Regions from separate parts of the Streptomyces sp. GbtcB6 genome, predicted to be linked through region 3. Evidence: riboswitches for the same ligand, from Rfam matches in the RefSeq annotation. Region 3 holds a riboswitch; each other region holds the start of a gene.
What was found. A riboswitch is a leader RNA that binds a small molecule or an ion and turns the genes downstream of it on or off. The one in region 3 is predicted to bind thiamine pyrophosphate.
Positions count from the first base shown of each region.

Region 1: another riboswitch for thiamine pyrophosphate. It lies ahead of KVT45_RS14005 (thiamine ABC transporter substrate binding subunit); the one in region 3 lies ahead of thiC (phosphomethylpyrimidine synthase ThiC).
Region 2: another riboswitch for thiamine pyrophosphate. It lies ahead of thiO (glycine oxidase ThiO); the one in region 3 lies ahead of thiC (phosphomethylpyrimidine synthase ThiC).

Region 1 covers NZ_JAGXJL010000007.1:34,115-40,637, reverse strand. The annotation lists gene KVT45_RS14015 (VOC family protein) at 1-559, shown strand, start outside; gene rlmN (23S rRNA (adenine(2503)-C(2))-methyltransferase RlmN) at 628-1,734, shown strand; TPP riboswitch at 1,778-1,885, shown strand; gene KVT45_RS14005 (thiamine ABC transporter substrate binding subunit) at 1,959-3,035, shown strand; gene KVT45_RS14000 (iron ABC transporter permease) at 3,080-4,678, shown strand; gene KVT45_RS13995 (ABC transporter ATP-binding protein) at 4,678-5,700, shown strand; gene KVT45_RS13990 (LAETG motif-containing sortase-dependent surface protein) at 5,780-6,490, opposite strand.
Region 2 covers NZ_JAGXJL010000001.1:404,979-411,501, forward strand. The annotation lists gene KVT45_RS01840 (hypothetical protein) at 1-502, opposite strand, end outside; gene metF (methylenetetrahydrofolate reductase [NAD(P)H]) at 559-1,482, opposite strand; gene thiE (thiamine phosphate synthase) at 1,624-2,271, opposite strand; gene KVT45_RS01855 (Rv2175c family DNA-binding protein) at 2,304-2,669, opposite strand; gene KVT45_RS01860 (NAD(P)/FAD-dependent oxidoreductase) at 2,780-4,015, opposite strand; TPP riboswitch at 4,145-4,256, shown strand; gene thiO (glycine oxidase ThiO) at 4,254-5,414, shown strand; gene thiS (sulfur carrier protein ThiS) at 5,411-5,638, shown strand; gene KVT45_RS01875 (thiazole synthase) at 5,642-6,436, shown strand.
Region 3 covers NZ_JAGXJL010000004.1:252,994-259,516, reverse strand. The annotation lists gene KVT45_RS09075 (NADP-dependent oxidoreductase) at 1-922, shown strand, start outside; gene KVT45_RS09070 (NUDIX domain-containing protein) at 974-1,393, shown strand; gene thiC (phosphomethylpyrimidine synthase ThiC) at 1,452-3,254, opposite strand; TPP riboswitch at 3,247-3,424, opposite strand; gene KVT45_RS09060 (YibE/F family protein) at 3,496-5,097, shown strand; gene KVT45_RS09055 (SsgA family sporulation/cell division regulator) at 5,264-5,701, opposite strand; gene KVT45_RS09050 (helix-turn-helix domain-containing protein) at 5,801-6,523, opposite strand, start outside.

The DNA of each region.
Region 1 (6,523 bases), on a different contig from region 3:
CCCGGACGCCGACGCCACCGCCAAGGCCGTGGAACAGGCGGGCGGCAGCGTCCGGATCGCTCCGGCGGACGTCTTCGCCTTCGGGCGGGCGGCCGCCTTCATCGACCCCACCGGCGCGGACTTCGCGGTCTGGCAACCGGGCGAGACCCAGGGCCTGGACCTGGTCGCGGTCCCGGGCAGCCTGTCCAGGACGGAGCTGTACACCACCGACGCGACCGCGGCGAAGGCGTTCTACGAGTCGGTCTTCTCCTGGCAGACGCGGGACGTGCCGATGGGCCCGGAACTGACCTACACGATCCTCACCCCGGCCGGCGCCGGCCCGGCGGCGGCCCACGGCGGGCTGATGCAACTGCCCCAGGCCAACCTCGACGCCGGATCCACCCCGGAATGGCACCCGTACTTCGAGGTGAGCGACTGCGACGCCACGTTCGCCAGGGCCACCGAGGCCGGAGCCACCGTCCTCATCCCGGTCGCCGAGGCACCGGGCATCGGCCGCTTCGCCATGTTCCTCGACCCCTTCGGCGCCCCCTTCGCCATCATCACCACCGCCGTGCGCTGAGCCCCCGGTCCCCCGCCGAAACCCAGGGGCGCGGGCCACCGCAGTCGATCTGCGACACTGGTTGAGTTATGCCTAAGCCCGGAGAACTCACTTTCGTCGCGCCGCGCGGAGCCAAGAAGCCGCCGCGGCATCTCGCTGATCTCTCGCCCGCCGAGCGCAAGGACGCGGTGGCCGAGGTCGGGGAGAAGCCGTTTCGTGCCAAGCAGCTCTCGCAGCACTACTTCGCGCGGTACGCGCACGACCCCGAGCAGTGGACGGACATCCCGGCCGGCTCGCGGGACAAGCTGCGGGAGGCGTTGTTCCCCGAGCTGATGACCGTCGTACGGCATCTGTCGACCGACGAGGGGACGACCCGCAAGACGCTGTGGAAGCTGTTCGACGGGACACTCGTCGAGTCGGTGCTGATGCGCTACCCGGACCGGGTGACCATGTGCATCAGCTCACAGGCGGGCTGCGGGATGAACTGCCCGTTCTGTGCGACCGGGCAGGCGGGGCTTGACCGGAATCTGTCCACCGCCGAGATCGTGCACCAGATCGTCGACGGGATGCGGGCGCTGCGGGACGGCGAGGTGCCCGGCGGGCCCGCGCGGCTGTCCAACATCGTCTTCATGGGGATGGGGGAGCCGCTCGCCAACTACAAGCGGGTGGTCGGAGCCATCCGGGCGCTGACCGACCCCGCCCCGGACGGGCTCGGGCTCTCGCAGCGCGGGATCACCGTCTCGACCGTCGGGCTGGTCCCGGCCATCCACCGGTTCGCCGACGAGGGCTTCAAGTGCCGGCTGGCGATCTCGCTGCACGCCCCCGACGACGAACTGCGCGACACCCTCGTCCCGGTCAACACCCGGTGGAAGGTGCGCGAGGTCCTCGACGCCGGGTTCGAGTACGTCGAGAAGAGCGGGCGGCGGCTGTCGATCGAGTACGCGCTCATCCGCGACATCAACGACCAGGCGTGGCGAGGGGACCGGCTGGGCCGGCTGCTGCGGGGCAAGCCCGTGCACGTCAACCTCATCCCGCTGAACCCGACGCCGGGTTCGAAGTGGACCGCGTCACGGCCGGAGGACGAGAAGGCGTTCGTCGAGGCGATCGAGGCGCATGGTGTGCCCGTCACCGTCCGGGACACCCGGGGGCAGGAGATCGACGGGGCCTGTGGTCAGCTCGCGGCCACCGAGAGGTAACCGCCGTAGGCACCGAGCGGTAGGATCTGGCCACCACATCTTCATATTCCGACAGGGGAGCGCCACAGCGCTGAGAGTGCGGCAACCGGGCCGCAGACCCTCTGAACCTCGCCCAGGTCATTCTGGGTAGGAAGTTCGGTCATCACTCAAGCTGTTGCGCCCTGCCCGCACATCGCGGGCAGGGCCGCGTCTCTTCCTGGTCAACTCCAGGAGGAAAAACACCAGTGCACACCAGGCACACCAGAATCTTCGCGGCCGCGGCGGTCGGGCTCGGGCTCGTGACGCTGTCCGCGTGCTCGTCGTCGGACAGCGGGGCCGACCCCAAGACCGTCACCCTCGTCAGCCACGACTCGTGGGCCGTCTCCAAGAGCGTGCTCCAGGACTTCGAGAAGCAGTCCGGCTACAAGGTCAAGGTCCTCAAGGACGGCGACGCCGGGCAGGCCGTCAACAAGGCGATCCTGACCAAGGACAACCCGCAGGGCGACGTCTTCTTCGGCGTCGACAACACCCTGCTGTCCAGGGCCCTCGACAACGGTCTCTTCCAGTCGTACGACGCCAAGGGGCTCGACCAGGTCGGCACGGAGTACCAACTCGACGCCGGCAAGAAGCGGGTCACGCCCATCGACTACGGCGACATCTGCGTCAACTACGACAAGGCGTACTTCAGCAAGCACAAGCTGACCCCGCCGGCGTCGTACGCCGATCTCGTCAAGCCCCAGTACAAGAACCTCCTCGTCACCGAGAACGCCTCCACGTCCTCGCCGGGGCTCGGCTTCCTGCTCGGTTCGGCCGCGCAGTACGGGGACAGCGGCTGGCAGGACTACTGGAAGCAGCTCAAGGCCAACGGCGTCAAGGTCGTCGACGGCTGGGAGCAGGCCTACAACGAGGAGTTCTCCGGCTCGGCCGGCGGCAAGAAGGCCGGCGGCGACCGGCCGCTCGTCGTGTCCTACGCCTCCTCCCCGCCCGCCGAGGTCATCTACGCCGACCCGAAGCCCAGCACCGCGCCCACCGGTGTCGCGACCGGCACCTGCTTCCGGCAGATCGAGTTCGCCGGGCTGCTGAGCAACGCCGGGAACACCAAGGGGGGCAAGGCGCTCATCGACTTCCTGGTCTCCAAGGAGTTCCAGGAGGACATGCCGCTGAACATGTTCGTGTACCCGGTGGTGAAGGGGGCGAGCGTGCCTGCCGAGTTCACGAAGTACGGGCCCGCCGCCCAGGATCCCGAGACCATGGCGCCCGACAAGATCGCCGCCAACCGTGACCAGTGGGTCAAGACGTGGACGTCACTCGTACTGAAGTAGCCCCGCACAAGGGCCGTTCGGGGAGCGTGGCGCGGCTCGGTCTGATGGCCCTGCCCGTCGCGTTCTTCGGTGTGTTCTTCGCATGGCCGGTCGCGGCGATCGTCGCGCGCGGCCTGAAGGTCGACGGGGTCTGGCGGTTCGGGCGGATCGCCGACGTCCTCGGCCAGTCCGACATCCGGCACGTGCTCTGGTTCACCACCTGGCAGGCGCTCGCCTCCACCGCGCTCACCCTGCTGGCCGCGCTGCCCGCCGCCTATGTCTTCGCCCGCCTCGACTTCCCGGGCAAGCAGGTGCTGCGGGCCGTGGTGACGGTTCCCTTCGTCCTGCCGACGGTCGTGGTCGGTACGGCCTTCCTGGCGCTGGTCGGCCGGGGCGGGCTGCTGGACGAGCTGTGGGGCGTACGGCTGGACACCACCGTCTGGGCCATCCTGCTGGCGCACGTCTTCTTCAACTACGCGGTCGTCGTACGGACCGTGGGCGGGCTGTGGGCCCAGCTGGACCCCCGGCAGGAGGAGGCCGCCCGGATGCTCGGTGCCTCCCCACCGGCCGCCTGGCGGAAGGTCACCCTGCCCGCGCTCGCGCCCGCCGTGGCCGCCGCCGCGCTGATGGTGTTCCTGTTCACCTTCACCTCCTTCGGTGTGGTGCAGATCCTCGGCGGGCCGACGTTCTCCACCCTCGAAGTGGAGATCTACCGGCAGACCTCCGAGATCTTCGACCTCTCCACGGCCGCCGTCCTGACGATCGTGCAGTTCGCCGCGGTCGGCGCGATCCTCGCCGTGCACGCGTGGACGGTACGGCGGCGGGAGAGCGCGCTGCGGCTGGTGGACCCGTCGGTGACGGCACGCCGGCCGCGCGGGGCCGGACAGTGGGCGCTGCTCGGCGGGGTCCTCGCCACCGTCGCCGTGCTCCTGGTCCTGCCGCTGGCCGTGCTGGTACGGCGGTCGCTGGACGGGGGGTTCGGGTACTACCGGGCGCTGGGCGACGCCGACGGCGGGACCTTCCTGGTCGCGCCGATCGAGTCGGTGGTCAATTCCCTGGAGTACGCGGTCGCGGCCACCGCCATCGCGGTGGTGATCGGCGGACTCGCCGCCGCCGCACTGGCCCGGCGGGACGCGGGGCGGCTGGTGCGGGGCTTCGACGCGCTGCTGATGCTGCCGCTCGGGGTGTCCGCGGTGACCGTCGGCTTCGGGTTCCTGATCGCGCTCGACAAGCCGCCGCTGGATCTCCGTCAGTCCTGGATCCTCGTCCCGCTCGCCCAGGCGCTGGTCGGTGTCCCGTTCGTCGTACGGACCATGCTGCCCGTGCTGAGGGCCGTGGACGAGCGGCTGCGGGAGGCGGCGGCCGTGCTCGGGGCCGCGCCGTGGCGGGTGTGGCGGGAGGTCGATCTGCCGATGGTGCGGCGGGCGCTGCTGATCGCGGCGGGGTTCGCGTTCGCGGTGTCGCTGGGGGAGTTCGGGGCGACGGTGTTCATCGCGCGGCCGGACAACCCCACGCTGCCGGTCGCCGTGGCCCGGCTGCTTTCCCGCCCCGGTGATCTCAACTACGGCCAGGCGATGGCCCTTTCCACGATTCTGATGGTGGTGTGCGCGGTGGCGCTGCTGGTCCTCGAGCGGCTGCGGACCGACCGGACGGGGGAGTTCTGATGCTGCTGACGCTCGACGCGGCCACCGTGCGGTTCGGCGGGCGGGCCGTGCTGGACGCCGTCGATCTCGATGTCGCCGAGCAGGAGGTGGTGTGCGTGCTCGGGCCGAGCGGAAGCGGCAAGTCCACGCTGCTGCGGGTGGTGGCGGGGCTGCAACCACTCGACTCCGGGCGGGTGCTGCTCGACGGACACGACCAGGTGCGGGTGCCCGTGCACCGGCGGGGGGTCGGGCTGATGTTCCAGGACCACCAGCTGTTCCCGCAGCGGGACGTGGGCGGGAACGTGGCCTTCGGGCTCCGGATGCACGGCACCGGGAAGGCGCAGCAGGCCGAGCGGGTGGGCGAGTTGCTGGAACTGGTGGGGCTTCCGGGTGCGGCCCGTCGGGCTGTCGCCGGGCTCTCCGGCGGGGAGCAGCAGCGGGTGGCGCTCGCGCGGGCGCTGGCGCCCCGGCCGCGGCTGCTGATGCTCGACGAACCCCTCGGGCAGCTCGACCGCTCGCTGCGGGAGCGGCTCGTGGTCGAACTCCGGGAGCTGTTCGGGCGGTTGGGCACCACCGTGCTCGCCGTGACGCACGACCAGGGCGAGGCGTTCGCGCTGGCCGACCGGGTGGTGGTGATGCGGGACGGGCGGATCGCCCAGTCCGGCACGCCCCTCGACGTCTGGCAGCGGCCCGCGGACGAGTTCGTGGCCCGCTTCCTCGGTTTCGACAACGTGGTCCCGGCGACCGTGGAGGGAACGGTCGCGGTGACGCCGTGGGGGAAGGTGCCGGTGCCCGAGTGCTCCGGGCAGGGGACGCGGACCCTGCTCGTACGGCCGGCCGGCGTACGGCTGGTCGCCGTCGACGCGGGGCTGCCCTGCGCGGTGGCCGCCCGTACCTTCCAGGGCACCCATGTCACCGTCCACCTCCAGCCCCAGGACGGCGGCCCCCGTCTGGCGGCGGCCTGCGCGCTACGGGAGGCGCCGGAGGCAGGGGACGCGGTGGGCGTCGAGTTCGACGCGGCGGAGACCGTCGTACTGGACTGACCGCGTGCGCGGATACGGCCGAGGCCCGTCCCCCGGGGATACGGGGACGGGCCTCGACGGTGTACGAGCGAGAGGTGCGTCAGTTACCGCTGTGCGCGCCACGGCGGCGCATGCCGAACCAGACCGCGCCACCGCCGACCGCCACGAGCGCGGCCGCGAGACCGGCGATCAGGCCGGTGTTGGAGTTGGCACCGGTCTCGGCGAGGTTCGACTCACCGACGGCCGGGGACGGGGCGTTGCTCGACGTGGACGCCGGGGCGGTGCTGCTGCTGTCCGTGGCCGACGGGGTCGGGGAGTCCGACTCGGCCGGGGTGGACTCGGACTCCGACGGCGACGGGGTGGCCGACTCCGACGGGGAGGGGCTGGCGCTGTCGTCGGACTTGCACGCCGTCGACGGGGTCGTCAGGTTGGGCGTGATGTCCGTGTCGATCTGGGTCTTACCGCTGTCGACCTTGACACGGACGCGGTACGTCGCGTTGGGCGCCCAGTCCTCGGAGAAGGTGACCTTCGTACCTTCCTTGGAGCCCTTGACGGTCTGCGCGTCGCCGACCTGCTTCGCGTCGCCACCGTTGCTCTCGAGGAAGACGGTGATGGTGGCCGGAGTACCTGTGGCGTCCTGGTCGGTGACCGTGATGACACCGTTGGAGCCGTCGCAGGTGGCTTCGGCGGAGAACTCTTTGATGTTGCACGCGAGGGCGCTGCTGGAGAAGCCCAGGACCAGCGCGGCCGACGCGGAGGCAACACCCAGGATGCGCACGGAACTACGTGCACTGCGGCGGGATATGGACACGTTTGTCCTTACTGAGTGCATAACTGCGGGGGG
Region 2 (6,523 bases), on a different contig from region 3:
GCTGCGGCTCGTACACCGTGCTGGACTCGGCCGCGCCGGGCTCCATGGTGCGGGCCGCCGGGGTGAAGACGTCGTCACGGTCGTACTCGTCACCGCCGCCGTAGGCCGGCATGCTGCCCGTGGCGTAGGCGCCCTGCTGCTCGGCGTAGGCGGTGTCGGCCGCGTCCGGGTCGGTGGCCTCCAGGCCCGGGTCCTCGTCCGGCTCGCCGCGGCGGCGCTTGGTCAGGCCGCCCTCACCGTCCGCACCGGGGCGCTTGACCGCCCAGCCGGCCTCGAAGCCACGGCGGAACGACAGCGTGACGTAGGTCTGGCCGACCGCGAAGGCGATCGCGCCCACGCCGATCACGATGACCGACGGGATCAGGACACCGAAGACGACACCGACGAAGCCGACGAAGGCGAGCAGCCGCCAGCGCAGCCGCGCCTTGTACTGCAGCAGTACCTCGCCGAGCAACCACAACGCGACGATGCCGAACGCTACGTAGAGGACCGTCCAGCCCATGTACGCCCCTCCTCCTGTGACCGCTACGCAGTGTGTCCTACTCCGGTGCGGCCGGTCTAGGCCCGCGGGGGATGGTGCAGGCCCAGGTTCTCGTAGATTTCCAGCGTCGCCGTGGAGTTGTTGAGCGTGATGAAGTGCAGTCCTGGCACTCCCTCGGCCAGCAGCCGGGCGCAGAACTCCGTGGCGTACTCGATGCCAATGGAGCGTACCGCCGTCGGATCGTCTTTCGCTGTGAGGATCCGCTCTTTCAGGGCGTCCGGGAAGGCTGCGTTGCTGAGTTTGGGCAGCCGTTCCAGCATCTTCACACTGGTGACGGGCAGGATTTCCGGAATGACCGGGGTCTCGCAGCCGGCCGCGACGACCCGGTCACGAAGGCGAAGGTACGACTCGTCCTGGAAGAACATCTGCGTGATGGCGTAGTCGGCGCCCGCACGGCACTTGTCGACGAAGTGCCGGACGTCGGTGTCCCAGTCGCTGGAGCGCGGGTGCATCTCCGGGAAGGCGGCGACGCCCACGCAGAAGTCGCCCGACTCCTTGATGAGCCGCACGAGTTCGGCCGCGTAGGTCAGACCCTGCGGGTGCGCCACCCACTCCCCCATCGGGTCGCCGGGCGGGTCGCCGCGCACCGCGAGCATGTTGCGGATCCCGGCGTCCGCGTACTGGCCGATGATGTTGCGCAGCTCGGCCAGCGAGTGGTCGACCGCGGTGAGGTGGGCGACCGGGGTGAGCGTGGTGTCGGCGACGATCTGCTGGGTCTCCTTGACCGTGCCCGCGCGGGTGGAGCCGCCGGCGCCGTAGGTGACGGAGACGAAGTCGGGGGCGACCGCCTCGACCCGCCGGAGCGCGCTCCACAGGTTCCGCTCGCCCTTGGGGGTCTTCGGCGCCGAGAACTCGAACGAGTACGTGGTCTTGCCGTTGGCGAGCATGTCGCGCACGGTGCGTGCGCGGTCAGTCCTGGTCGATGCGGTTCCTAGGGCCATACCCGCAGGTTAGCCAGGGGCGGACGGCCACCCAACCGAACTCGGGATATTTGCCCGAATTGTCGAGCTCGCGTCCGGATACTGGACAAGTTTCCGGACAGCCGGACAGCCGTACCCCGCGCTGCACGGCCGTACCCCGCGCTACTGCGACCGCAGCCGCTTGGCGAACTCGGCCGCCGCCGCGCCCGGGTCGTCGGCCGCGGTGAGCCCGCGGACCACGACCACCCGGCGGGCGCCCGCGTCCAGCACCTGGTCGAGGTTGCCGAGGTCGATGCCGCCGATGGCGAACCAGGGACGGTCGGTGCCCAGCGCGGCGGTGTACCGCACCAGGCCGAGGCCGGGGGCGGGGCGGCCGGGCTTGGTGGGGGTGGGCCAGCAGGGGCCGGTGCAGAAGTAGTCCACGCCGTCCTGCACGGCGGCCGCGGCGGCCTCGGACTCGGCGTGCGTGGAGCGGCCGATCAGGACGTCCGGGCCGAGGATCGCGCGGGCGGCCGGGACCGGCAGGTCGCCCTGGCCGAGGTGGAGCACGTCGGCGCCGGCCGCGTGGGCCACGTCCGCGCGGTCGTTGACCGCGAGCAGCTTGCCGTGCCGGGCGCAGGCGTCGGCGAACACCGCGAGGTGCTCCAGCTCCTCGGCGGCCTCCATACCCTTGTCGCGCAGCTGCACGATGTCGACACCGCCCGCCAGGACCACGTCCAGGAACTCGGCGAGGTCGCCCTGCTCCTTACGGGCGTCCGTGCACAGGTAGAGCCGGGCGTCGGCCAGCTGGGCGCGGGCGGTGTCGGTCATCGGTGTCCCCCGTCGGTTCGGTACTGGTTGCCTCAGACGGCGAGCGCCTGGGCGCGGCGCTTCACCTCCGTGCCGCGATTCTCGCTGAGCGCCTGCGCGGGGGTGCCGGGCAGGGTCTCGTCGGGAGTGAAGAGCCACTCCAGCATCTCTTCGTCCGTGAAGCCGTCGTCCCGAAGGAGCGTCAGGGTGCCGGTCAGGCCCTTGACGACCTTGTCCCCGTCGATGAAGGCGGCGGGGACGTGCAGTGCCTTGTTCTCACCACGGCGGACGGCGATGAGCTGGCCCTCCTTGACCAGCTGCCGCACGCGCGTCACCTCGACGTCCATCATCTCTGCGATGTCGGGGAGGGTGAGCCAGGCGGGGACGAGAGCGTCGATGTTTGTGTCAATCTCGGTCACGGGACAAGGGTAGGCGTTCCGCCGGGTGGGCCGCGATGGGTGGTGCCGGGTACGTGTCGGTGGTCGGGTGCGGCGCCGTGGGGGCTGGTCGCGCAGTTCCCCGCGCCCCTTCAGGGGGTTGCAGTCGCGTTTTTCAAGGGGCGGGCGGGGTCGGACAGAGCCTCCGGGTCCATCTGACGGCCCGCCTCGATCAGGCGGCGGCCCTGGGCCAGGTCTCGTGGGCGGCCTACCGCCAACAGGGCGACCAGGCGGGTCTCGCGGAGCCAGCAGACGCTCCAGGACGGGCCCGTCGGGTCGCCGCGCCAGACCATGCGGTCGGCGGCGGCGTGGTGGCCGGCGTACTGGACGAAGCGGCCGAACTGTTCCGACCAGAAGTACGGCACCGGGTCGTAGACCGCGTCGGACTCGCCGAGGATGTTGGCGGCGACCGTGCGCGGGCCCTGGAGGGCGTTGTCCCAGTGGTGGACCAGCAGGCGCTCGCCGTAGCGGCCGGACGGGAAGGAGGCGCAGTCGCCGACCGCGTAGACGTCCGGGACGCTGGTGCGCAGACGGTCGTCGGCCAGCACGTCGCCGTGGGTGCCCAGCTCGATGCCGGAGCCGGTCAGCCAGGCGGTGGCGGGGCGGGCTCCGATGCCGACCACGACGGCGCCCGCGGGCAGCCGCGAGCCGTCGTCGAGCACCACCGCGCCGGGCTCGACGCCGGCCACGCGCGCGTGGGTGCGCAGTTCGGTGCCGCTGTCCGCGTACCAGGCGGTCATCGGCGCGGCGACCTCGGCCGGGAGCGCTCCCGCGAGCGGCCGGTCGGCGGCCTCCACGACCGTCACCGCGCAGCCGGCCTCACGGGCCGCGGTGGCGAACTCGGCGCCGATCCAGCCCGCGCCGACGACCACGATGTCGTGCTGCCGGGCGAGCACGGGCCGCAGCCGCTCGGCGTCGTCCAGGGTGCGCAGCAGATGGACGCCGGGCACGCCCTCGGTGCCGGGCAGCGTGATCGGCTCGGCGCCGGTGGCGAGGACCAGGACGTCGTACGCCACCGGTCCGGTCTCGGTGTCCAGCTCGTGGTCGGCGGTGCGTACGCCCAGCGCGTCGCGGCCGAGTGCCAGCTCGATGCCGAGCGCCTCGAAGTCGACCTCGAAGGCGGAGCCCTCGGCCTTGCCGAGCAGCACGGCCTTGGAGAGCGGCGGCCGGTCGTACGGCTGGTGCGGCTCGGCGCCGATCAGCGTGACGGTGCCGGTGAACCCGCGCTCGCGCAGGGCGACGGCGGTCTGCACCCCGGCCATGCCCGCGCCCACGACGACCACGCGCCGCATCTGTGACGTGCTCCGTCGCTGCGTCTGCTCGCTCACCTGATCACCATAGACAAGAACGATAGACAACTGACAAAGAGTCAGTCAGGGGGCGTGGCGAGTGACCTGTTCCACAGCGCCGTCCGAGGCCGTCTTACAAGGGCGGAGCTCCGCGGGCTAGGGTGGCGGGGAAGCACACGCGGGAGCCCGGACGCACCGGGCTGAGAGGGAGGCTGGCGGCCTCCGACCGTACGAACCTGATCCGGGTCATGCCGGCGAAGGGAGGGGCTGGACGCCCATGTCCTCACGTACGTCCGACGTCCTCGTCATCGGGGGCGGAATCATCGGCCTGGTCACGGCCTGGCGCGCCGCGCAGCGCGGGCTCGCCACCGCCGTGGTGGACCCCGCGCCCGGCGGCGGGGCCGCGCAGGTCGCGGCCGGGATGCTGGCCGCGGTCACCGAACTGCACTACGGCGAGCAGACCCTGCTGGGGCTCAACCTGGCCTCCGCGCGCCGCTATCCCGGCTTCGTCACCGAGCTGACCGAGCTCACCGGCCACGACCTCGGCTACCGGCGCTGCGGCACGCTCGCGGTCGCGCTGGACGCCGACGACCGCGCCCATCTGCGCGAGCTGCACACGCTCCAGCAGCAGTCGGGCCTGGAGTCCGAGTGGCTGTCCGGGCGGGAGTGCCGGCGCCTGGAGCCGATGCTCGCGCCGGGTGTGCGCGGCGGGCTGCGGGTCGACGGCGACCACCAGATCGACCCACGCCGGCTGGCGGCCGCGCTGGTGGCCGCGTGCGAGCGAGCCGGGGTGGTCTTCCACCGCGACTGGGCCGAGCGCCTGGAGGTGGTGCGGGGGCGGGCCGCCGGTGTCGTCACCCGCGCGGGTGACACGTTGGGCGCCGGGCAGGTGGTGCTCGCCGGCGGGAGCCTGAGCGGGCGGCTGGCGGGCGTTCCTGACGACGTGCTGCCGCCGGTACGGCCGGTGAAGGGGCAGGTGCTGCGGCTGGCCGTGCCCGCGCGGTACGCGCCGTTCCTCAGCCGGACCGTACGGGCCGTGGTGCGTGGCGGGAACGTCTACCTGGTGCCCCGGGAGAACGGCGAACTGGTCGTCGGAGCGACCAGCGAGGAGCTCGGCTGGGACACGACGGTCACGGCGGGCGGCGTGTACGAGCTGCTGCGCGACGCGCACGAACTGGTGCCCGGGATCACCGAACTGCCCCTGACCGAGACCCGGGCCGGACTGCGCCCCGGCTCCCCCGACAACGCGCCGCTGCTCGGGCCGACCCGCCTCGACGGGCTGCTGCTGGCCACCGGGCACTACCGCAACGGGGTGCTGCTCACGCCGGTCACGGGGGACGTGATGGCGGAGCTGCTGGCCGGCGGCGAGCTGCCGGCGGAGGCCCGTCCGTTCACGCCGAGGCGATTCGGCGACGTACTCGTGGAGCAGACCGCATGAACACCCCCGTCACGAACATCCCCGTCACCATCTCCGTCAACGGGGAGCGCCGGGAGATCGCCCCGGGCACCGCTCTCGACACGCTCGTGCGGTCTCTCACCGCCGCACCCGCCGGGGTGGCCGCGGCCGTCAACGAGACCGTCGTACCGCGCGGGCAGTGGGCGTCGACCGGGCTCGCCGAAGGCGACCGCGTGGAAGTCCTCACCGCCGTACAGGGAGGCTGAGCCATGGCCGACGACCCGTTCGTCCTCGGGGGTACCACCTTCTCCTCCCGGCTGATCATGGGGACCGGGGGTGCGCCCAGCCTGGAGGTGCTGGAGCGGGCGCTCGTCGCGTCCGGGACCGAGCTGACGACGGTCGCGATGCGGCGGGTGGACCCGGGGGTACGGGGATCCGTGCTGTCGGTCCTCGACCGGCTGGGGATCCGGGTGCTGCCGAACACGGCGGGGTGCTACACCGCCGGGGAGGCCGTGCTGACGGCCCGGCTGGCGCGGGAGGCGCTGGGGACCTCGCTGGTCAAGCTGGAGGTCATCGCCGACGAGCGGACCTTGCTCCCCGACCCGGTCGAGCTCCTTGACGCGGCGGAGACGCTGGTGGACGACGGGTTCACGGTGCTGCCGTACACGAACGACGATCCGGTGCTGGCCCGGAAGCTGGAGGACGTGGGGTGCGCCGCGGTGATGCCGCTCGGGTCGCCGATCGGGTCCGGGCTCGGGATCCGCAACCCGCACAACTTCCAGCTGATCGTCGAGCACGCGCGCGTGCCGGTGATCCTGGACGCGGGAGCCGGTACGGCGTCGGACGTGGCGCTGGCGATGGAGCTGGGGTGTGCGGGGGTGATGCTGGCGTCGGCGGTGACGCGGGCGCGGGATCCCGAGCGGATGGCGTCCGCCATGCGGGCCGGGGTGGAGGCGGGGCGGCTGGCCCGGCTGGCGGGGCGGATTCCCCGTCGGTACCTCGCGGAGGCGTCGTCTCCTGCGGAGGGCCGGGCCGTGCTGGACCCCGAGCGCCCTGCGTTCTGAGCGCCGGCCCGCTCCCGCCTCGTCTCCCACCCGCGCACCACCCGAAACTGTCTGCTGAGAAGCGGGACTCTCCCGTGGGGGCCGATC
Region 3 (6,523 bases):
TGCCGTCGTCCAGTCCGTGTTCGGTGGTCCCGAGACGCTGGAGTACGCCGAGACCGGCATACCGGAGCCGGGCCCCGGCGAGGTGCTGCTGCGGGTCGCCGGTGCCGGGGTCAATCCCGGCGATGCGGTGCTCCGCTCCGGCCGGGTGCCGGAGCTGGTCGAGCTGCCGTGGACGCCGGGCAACGATGTCGCCGGTGTCGTCGAGCGGGTCGGCGAGGGCGTGGCACGGTTCGCCCCGGGCGACGGGGTGTACGGCATGCTGCCGGTCTCCCGGCGTGGTGCGTACGCCGAGTTCACCGCCGTACCGGCCGGGGCACTGGCCCCCGCTCCCGGGAACCTGGAGCTCGTGGCCGCGGGTGCCGTTCCCCTGGCCGCGGTGACCGCCTGGCAGGCGCTGGCCGTGCTGGCGCGGGTCCGGCCCGGTGACCGGGTGCTGATCCATGCGGCGGCCGGTGGCGTCGGCCATGTCGCGGTGCAGCTGGCCAAGGAGCTGGGGGCGTACGTCATCGGCACGGCCCGGGCCGGCCGGCACGACCTGCTGCGCGGGCTGGGCGCCGACGAACTGATCGACTACACGACCACCGGCTTCGAGTCCGCCGTGGCTCCGGTGGACACGGTCCTGGACCTGGTCGGCGGCTCCTACGGACCACGCTCCCTCGATGTGCTGCGCCCCGGCGGCCTGCTCGTCGGCGCGTCGATCGACCCGGGAACGGACGAACTCCAGGCGGCCGAGCGCGGGGTGCGCTATGTGTGGGTCACTGCTGCTCCCTCCGGTGAGCTGCTGGAACGGATCACGGAACGGATCGAGTCGGGCCGGCTGCGGGTACTCGTCCAGGACACCTACCCGCTGTCCGAGGCCGCCGGGGCCCACCGCGCGATCGAGTCCGGCCGCACCACCGGAAAGCTCGTCCTGGTCCCGTGAGAGGCACTACCGTCCCCCTATGAAGGTCCGTCCATAAAGGTCCGTCACAAGGTGCGCGTGGTCCTGCTCGACGGTGACCACCTGGTTCTCCTGCGCCGGGGATGGCCGGGTGGCTCCCCGTACTGGACGACCGTGGGCGGCAGCGTCGAACCCGACGACGCCGGTCTGGACGCGGCACCGCGCCGCGAGGTCATGGAGGAGATCGGCGCCACGATCGGCCCCGCCACCCCCCTCCTGACCGTGACCGAACCGGGCGAGACACTCACCGTCACACAGCACTTCTTCCTCGCCGACCTGCTGGACATGCACCTGGACCGCCGCGACGGCCGCGAAGTGGACGCCCCCGACACCGGCGACTTCGAGCCGGTCCGGATCCCGCTGGATCCCACCGCCGTGGCCGCACTCGACCTGCATCCACCCGAACTCGCCGCGTACGTGCTGGCCCACGTCGAGGCATGGCGAGCCCGATAGCCGGGGCAGTGCGCCGGAGCCCGCTTCCCGAGCCTCCGGCACACTCCCGGGCCCGCCGTCAGTCCGCGATCGGCAGATACACCCGGTTGCCCGCGGCCGCGAACTCCTTCGACTTCTGAGCCATCCCAGCCTCGACCTCGGCCCGACTCCCGCCGTGCTCGCGGCGGATGTCCTGCGAGATTTTCATCGAGCAGAACTTCGGCCCGCACATCGAGCAGAAGTGGGCCGTCTTCGCCGGCTCCGCCGGGAGCGTCTCGTCGTGGAACTCGCGAGCCGTGTCCGGGTCCAGGGCGAGGTTGAACTGGTCCTCCCACCGGAACTCGAAGCGGGCGTCGGACAGCGCGTCGTCCCACTCCTGCGCACCCTGGTGGCCCTTGGCGAGGTCGGCCGCATGGGCGGCGATCTTGTAGGTGATGACGCCGGTCTTGACGTCGTCCCGGTTGGGCAGGCCCAGGTGCTCCTTGGGCGTGACGTAGCAGAGCATCGCCGTGCCCCACCAGGCGATCATCGCGGCACCGATGCCGGAGGTGATGTGGTCGTACGCCGGTGCGACGTCCGTGGTCAGCGGGCCGAGCGTATAGAACGGAGCTTCATCGCAGATCTCCTGCTGAAGGTCGATGTTCTCCTTGATCTTGTGCATCGGGACATGGCCCGGGCCCTCGATCATCGTCTGTACATTGAAACGCTTCGCGATCCGGTTGAGTTCCCCGAGCGTGCGCAGTTCCGCGAACTGGGCCTCGTCGTTGGCGTCCGCGATGGAGCCGGGGCGCAGACCGTCGCCCAGGGAGTACGTGACGTCGTAGGCGGCGAGGATCTCGCAGAGTTCCTCGAAGTTCTCGTACAGGAACGACTCCTTGTGGTGCGCGAGGCACCAGGCCGCCATGATGGAGCCGCCGCGCGAGACGATGCCGGTCTTGCGGTTGGCGGTGAGCGGCACATACGGGAGGCGCACGCCCGCGTGGACGGTCATGTAGTCCACGCCCTGCTCGGCCTGTTCGACGACCGTGTCCTTGTAGATCTCCCAGGTCAGTTCCTCGGCCCTGCCGTCGACCTTCTCCAGGGCCTGGTAGAGCGGCACCGTGCCGATGGGGACGGGGGAGTTGCGCAGCACCCACTCGCGGGTGGTGTGGATGTTGCGGCCGGTGGAGAGGTCCATGACCGTGTCGGCGCCCCAGCGGGTCGCCCAGGTCATCTTCTCGACCTCCTCCTCGATGGAGGAGGTGACCGCGGAGTTGCCGATGTTGGCGTTGACCTTCACCAGGAACCGCTTGCCGATGATCATCGGCTCGATCTCCGGGTGGTTGACGTTGGCGGGCAGTACGGCCCTGCCCGCCGCGATCTCCTCGCGGACCACCTCGGGAGAAACGTTCTCGCGGATGGCCACGTACTCCATCTCCGGGGTGATCTCGCCCCGGCGGGCGTACGCGAGCTGCGTCACCGCCTCGCCGTCCCGGCTGCGGCGCGGCTGGCGCGGGCGGCCCGGGAAGACCGCGTCCAGGTTGCGCAGGCCACCACGCGGCGAGGTGTGCTTGATCCCGTCGTCCTCGGGGCGGACGGGCCGGCCCGCGTACTCGGCGGTGTCGCCTCGGGCGATGATCCAGTTCTCTCGCAGCGGCGGCAGACCCCTGCGGACGTCGGTCTCGACGAGCGGATCGGTGTACGGGCCTGAGGTGTCGTAGAGCGTGACCGACTGCCCGTTGGTGAGATGCACCTGACGGACCGGCACCCGCAGATCGGGGCGGGAACCCTCGACATACCCCTTGTGCCAGCCGATGGACTTCCCGACCTCCGGGGACGTTTCACCCGCAATGGGCTGTTCGTCCTGGCTGAAGGCAGGCGTGCGTGCGTCCTTGTTGGTCATGAGACCTACTCCCTACGCCGGCATTACCCGGTAACAGGTTCGGCGGTCGACGCAGCGGCTTCCGTCGGGCGGCGTTTCATGTGAAACATCACTCGTTCCACGTGAAACATCGCGAATACGGAGGTCAGCGCCCTCTCAGCCCGGTGCTCCGAGCTCCCGCGTGTGCAAAGGTGCCTCCACGCTAGCGTCAATTCGGGCGCGGTGAACAGAGGGCCCCTACCGTTCTTGCGATGATCGGGCGGTGACCTCGACACAGCAGCACCCCTACCCGCCCCCCGACCCGCGGCGCGGCAACGGCGCCTCGCAGGGTGGCGGACCCGGCCACGGGGGCCATGGTGCCGGTGACGGACACATCCACGGTCAGGGCGAGTACTACGACCAGGGGCACGCCCTCAGCCACGCCTACCCTCACGACAACGGCCAAGCCCACGACAACGGCCAAGCCCAGGGCCACGGCCACGGCCACGGAGAGGCCCATGGCCATTCGCCCGGTCCGAGCACCGGCCAGAGCGGCTCCGGGCCCGGCGGCGGTCACGGCCATTCGCACGGACACAGCCACAGCCATGGCCCCGCCGCGCCCGTCTCCAAGCATCTGCGCAAGGTCATCGCGGCGATCCTGATCCCCTTCACCGCCGCGGTCGTGGTCGGCCTGGTGGTGCTCTGGCCCGGCGGTGCCCCGCCGCACGAGCGCACCGGCGTCGGCTTCGACCGCCAGACGCAGGCGGCGACGGTCACCAAGGTCGTCTCGGTCAGCTGCAAGTCGGTCAACGCCTCCGGAGGCGGCTCGACCGGCGACACCTCCACCGCCGACGGCACTTCCTCGAAGGAGGAGGAGGGCGGCACCTGCAAGAAGGCCACAGTCCGGGTCGACGCCGGCAAGGACAAGGGCCGTACCTTCACCGAGATCGTGCAGCCCGACCAGCCGCGGCAGTTGCACGAGGGCGAGAAGGTCGTGGCCGCGTACGAGCCCTCCGCACCCAAGGACCTGCAGTACTCGGTCACCGACGTGAACCGGAAGTTCCCGATGGCGCTGCTGGCCGGGATCTTCGCGCTCGCCGTCGTGGTGGTGGGCCGGCTGCGCGGCGTGATGGCGCTGGTCGCGCTGGCCGTCAGCTTCCTGGTGCTGACCATGTTCATCCTGCCGGGGATCCTGCAGGGCTCGAATCCGCTGCTGATGGCGGTGGTCGGGTCGAGCGCCATCATGCTGATCGCCCTGTACATCTGCCACGGGCTGTCGGCCCGGACCTCGGTGGCTGTGCTCGGCACGCTGGTCTCGCTCTGCCTGATCGGCCTGCTCGGCTCGGAGTTCATCGACTGGGCCGCGCTCACCGGCAACACCGACGACAACACCGGCCTGATCCACGGCCTGTATCCGTCGATCGACATGAGCGGTCTGCTGCTGGCCGGTGTCATCATCGGCTCGCTCGGTGTCCTGGACGACGTGACGGTGACCCAGACCTCGGCCGTCTGGGAACTGCACGAGGCCAACCCGACGATGGGCTGGCGCGGGCTGTACCGGGCGGGCATCCGCATCGGCCGAGACCACATCGCGTCCGTCGTCAACACCCTCGTGCTGGCTTATGCGGGCGCCGCGCTGCCGCTGCTGCTGCTCTTCTCGATCGCGCAGAGCAGTGTGGCCACGGTCGCCAACAGCGAGCTGGTCGCCGAGGAGATCGTGCGTACCCTGGTCGGCTCGATCGGCCTGGTCGCCTCCGTGCCGGTCACCACACTGCTCGCGGCCCTGGTGGTGTCGGCCGACCGGCCGGGCACGGAGACAGCCGTGTCAGTGGAGGCCGCGCCGGCCGCGGCCCGCGGCGGACATGGACGGCGCCGAAAGCGGTGAGGCGCGGTGGACGGCCCGGGAGGAGGCCGTCCACGAAGTGAGGCATGGACGACGGTCCGCATGAGAAGAAGCGTTCCGGCAGGGGCCCGGCGCCGAACGCGCTGAAGCGTTCCTGCGCGTCCTCACGCGGCTCGGCGGAGCGGCGTGCGCCCCGTGCCGCAACGCTTCAGCCTGCGCTCTGTTCCTCGGCCAGGATGCGGTCCAGGGCCTCGTCGAGGTGGGCGTCGAAGTCGGCGAGCGAGCCCTCCTGGCCGAGCGGCACCAGCTTGTCCGTACGGTCGAGGAAAGCCACCAACGGGGGTGCGGAGGACCGGAACACCGCTTGGTCGCCGCCGACCTGAAGCCGGATCAGCACCTCGCCCAGCACCTCGGAATCGGCGGGCGCGATGTGCACATCACCCTCGCCGCACGGCCGCCCCACCCCGTCGATCAGCAGCTCCCGGCCGAAGGCCCAGGTCACCGGCGCGTCTCCGGGCAGGTGGAAGGTGAGCCGTACGGCATAGGGATCACAGGTCTCGTAGCGCAACTCCACGGGGATGCGGAAGGAGAGCTCCTCCGAGACGAGAAAGCTCATCATGACTTCTGCTTGTACGGACTCGCGCATTGCCTACCCCGTCATATGACACCGACTGGCCGGGTTCTATCCCTTTGATGGTGGTCAAATCTTGCTGAACGTACACGAGAGATCACAAGGAGTGAGTTTTCAGATACTGATAGCGATCGCCAGGGACCCCAGATGGCGACCCACTTCGGCCTGCAGCTGGTGCACGGCTGGCAGCAGCCGGTCGGCCTGGTGGAGGGGGAGGGAGACGGCGATCGTGGCGGCCGTGGTGCCGACGGTGAGAGGAATCGCCGCGCACACCGTCCCCAGTGCGTACTCCTGGCGCTCCACCACCGGTTCCATCCGCCGCGTCCGTTCCAGCCGTCGCAGCAGTGCCTGGTCGTCACGGACCGTGTACGGGGTGAGGGGGCGCACGGGATAGCGGCCCAGATGGTCGCGGCGGACGTCCTCGTCCAGCTGGGAGAGGAGGCACTGGCCGATGGCGTGCGCGTGTCCGGTCTCGCGGAACCCGGCCCACTCCTCGACCGCCGGGGTACCCGGGGAGTCGGAGACGCACATGACCTCGATCTCGCCGTCCCGGTACATGGCGTAGTACACCGGGACACCGATCGAATCGCGCCAGTGGGCGAGGGTGTCGACGACCGCGCTGCGACGTTTCTGCTGCGCCCCGCTGCTGCTCAGCCGCTCCGCCGCCTCACCGAGGAAGAACAGCCCCTTGTCGCGGCGCAGATAGCCCTCGTGGACCAGGGTGCGCAGCAGGTGGTAGGCGGTGGGCAGCGCGAGGCCGGTCTCGCGGGCCAGTTGTTTGGCGGGTGCGCCGTGTGTGTGTCCGGCGACGCACTCCAGCAGGCGCATCGCGCGCTG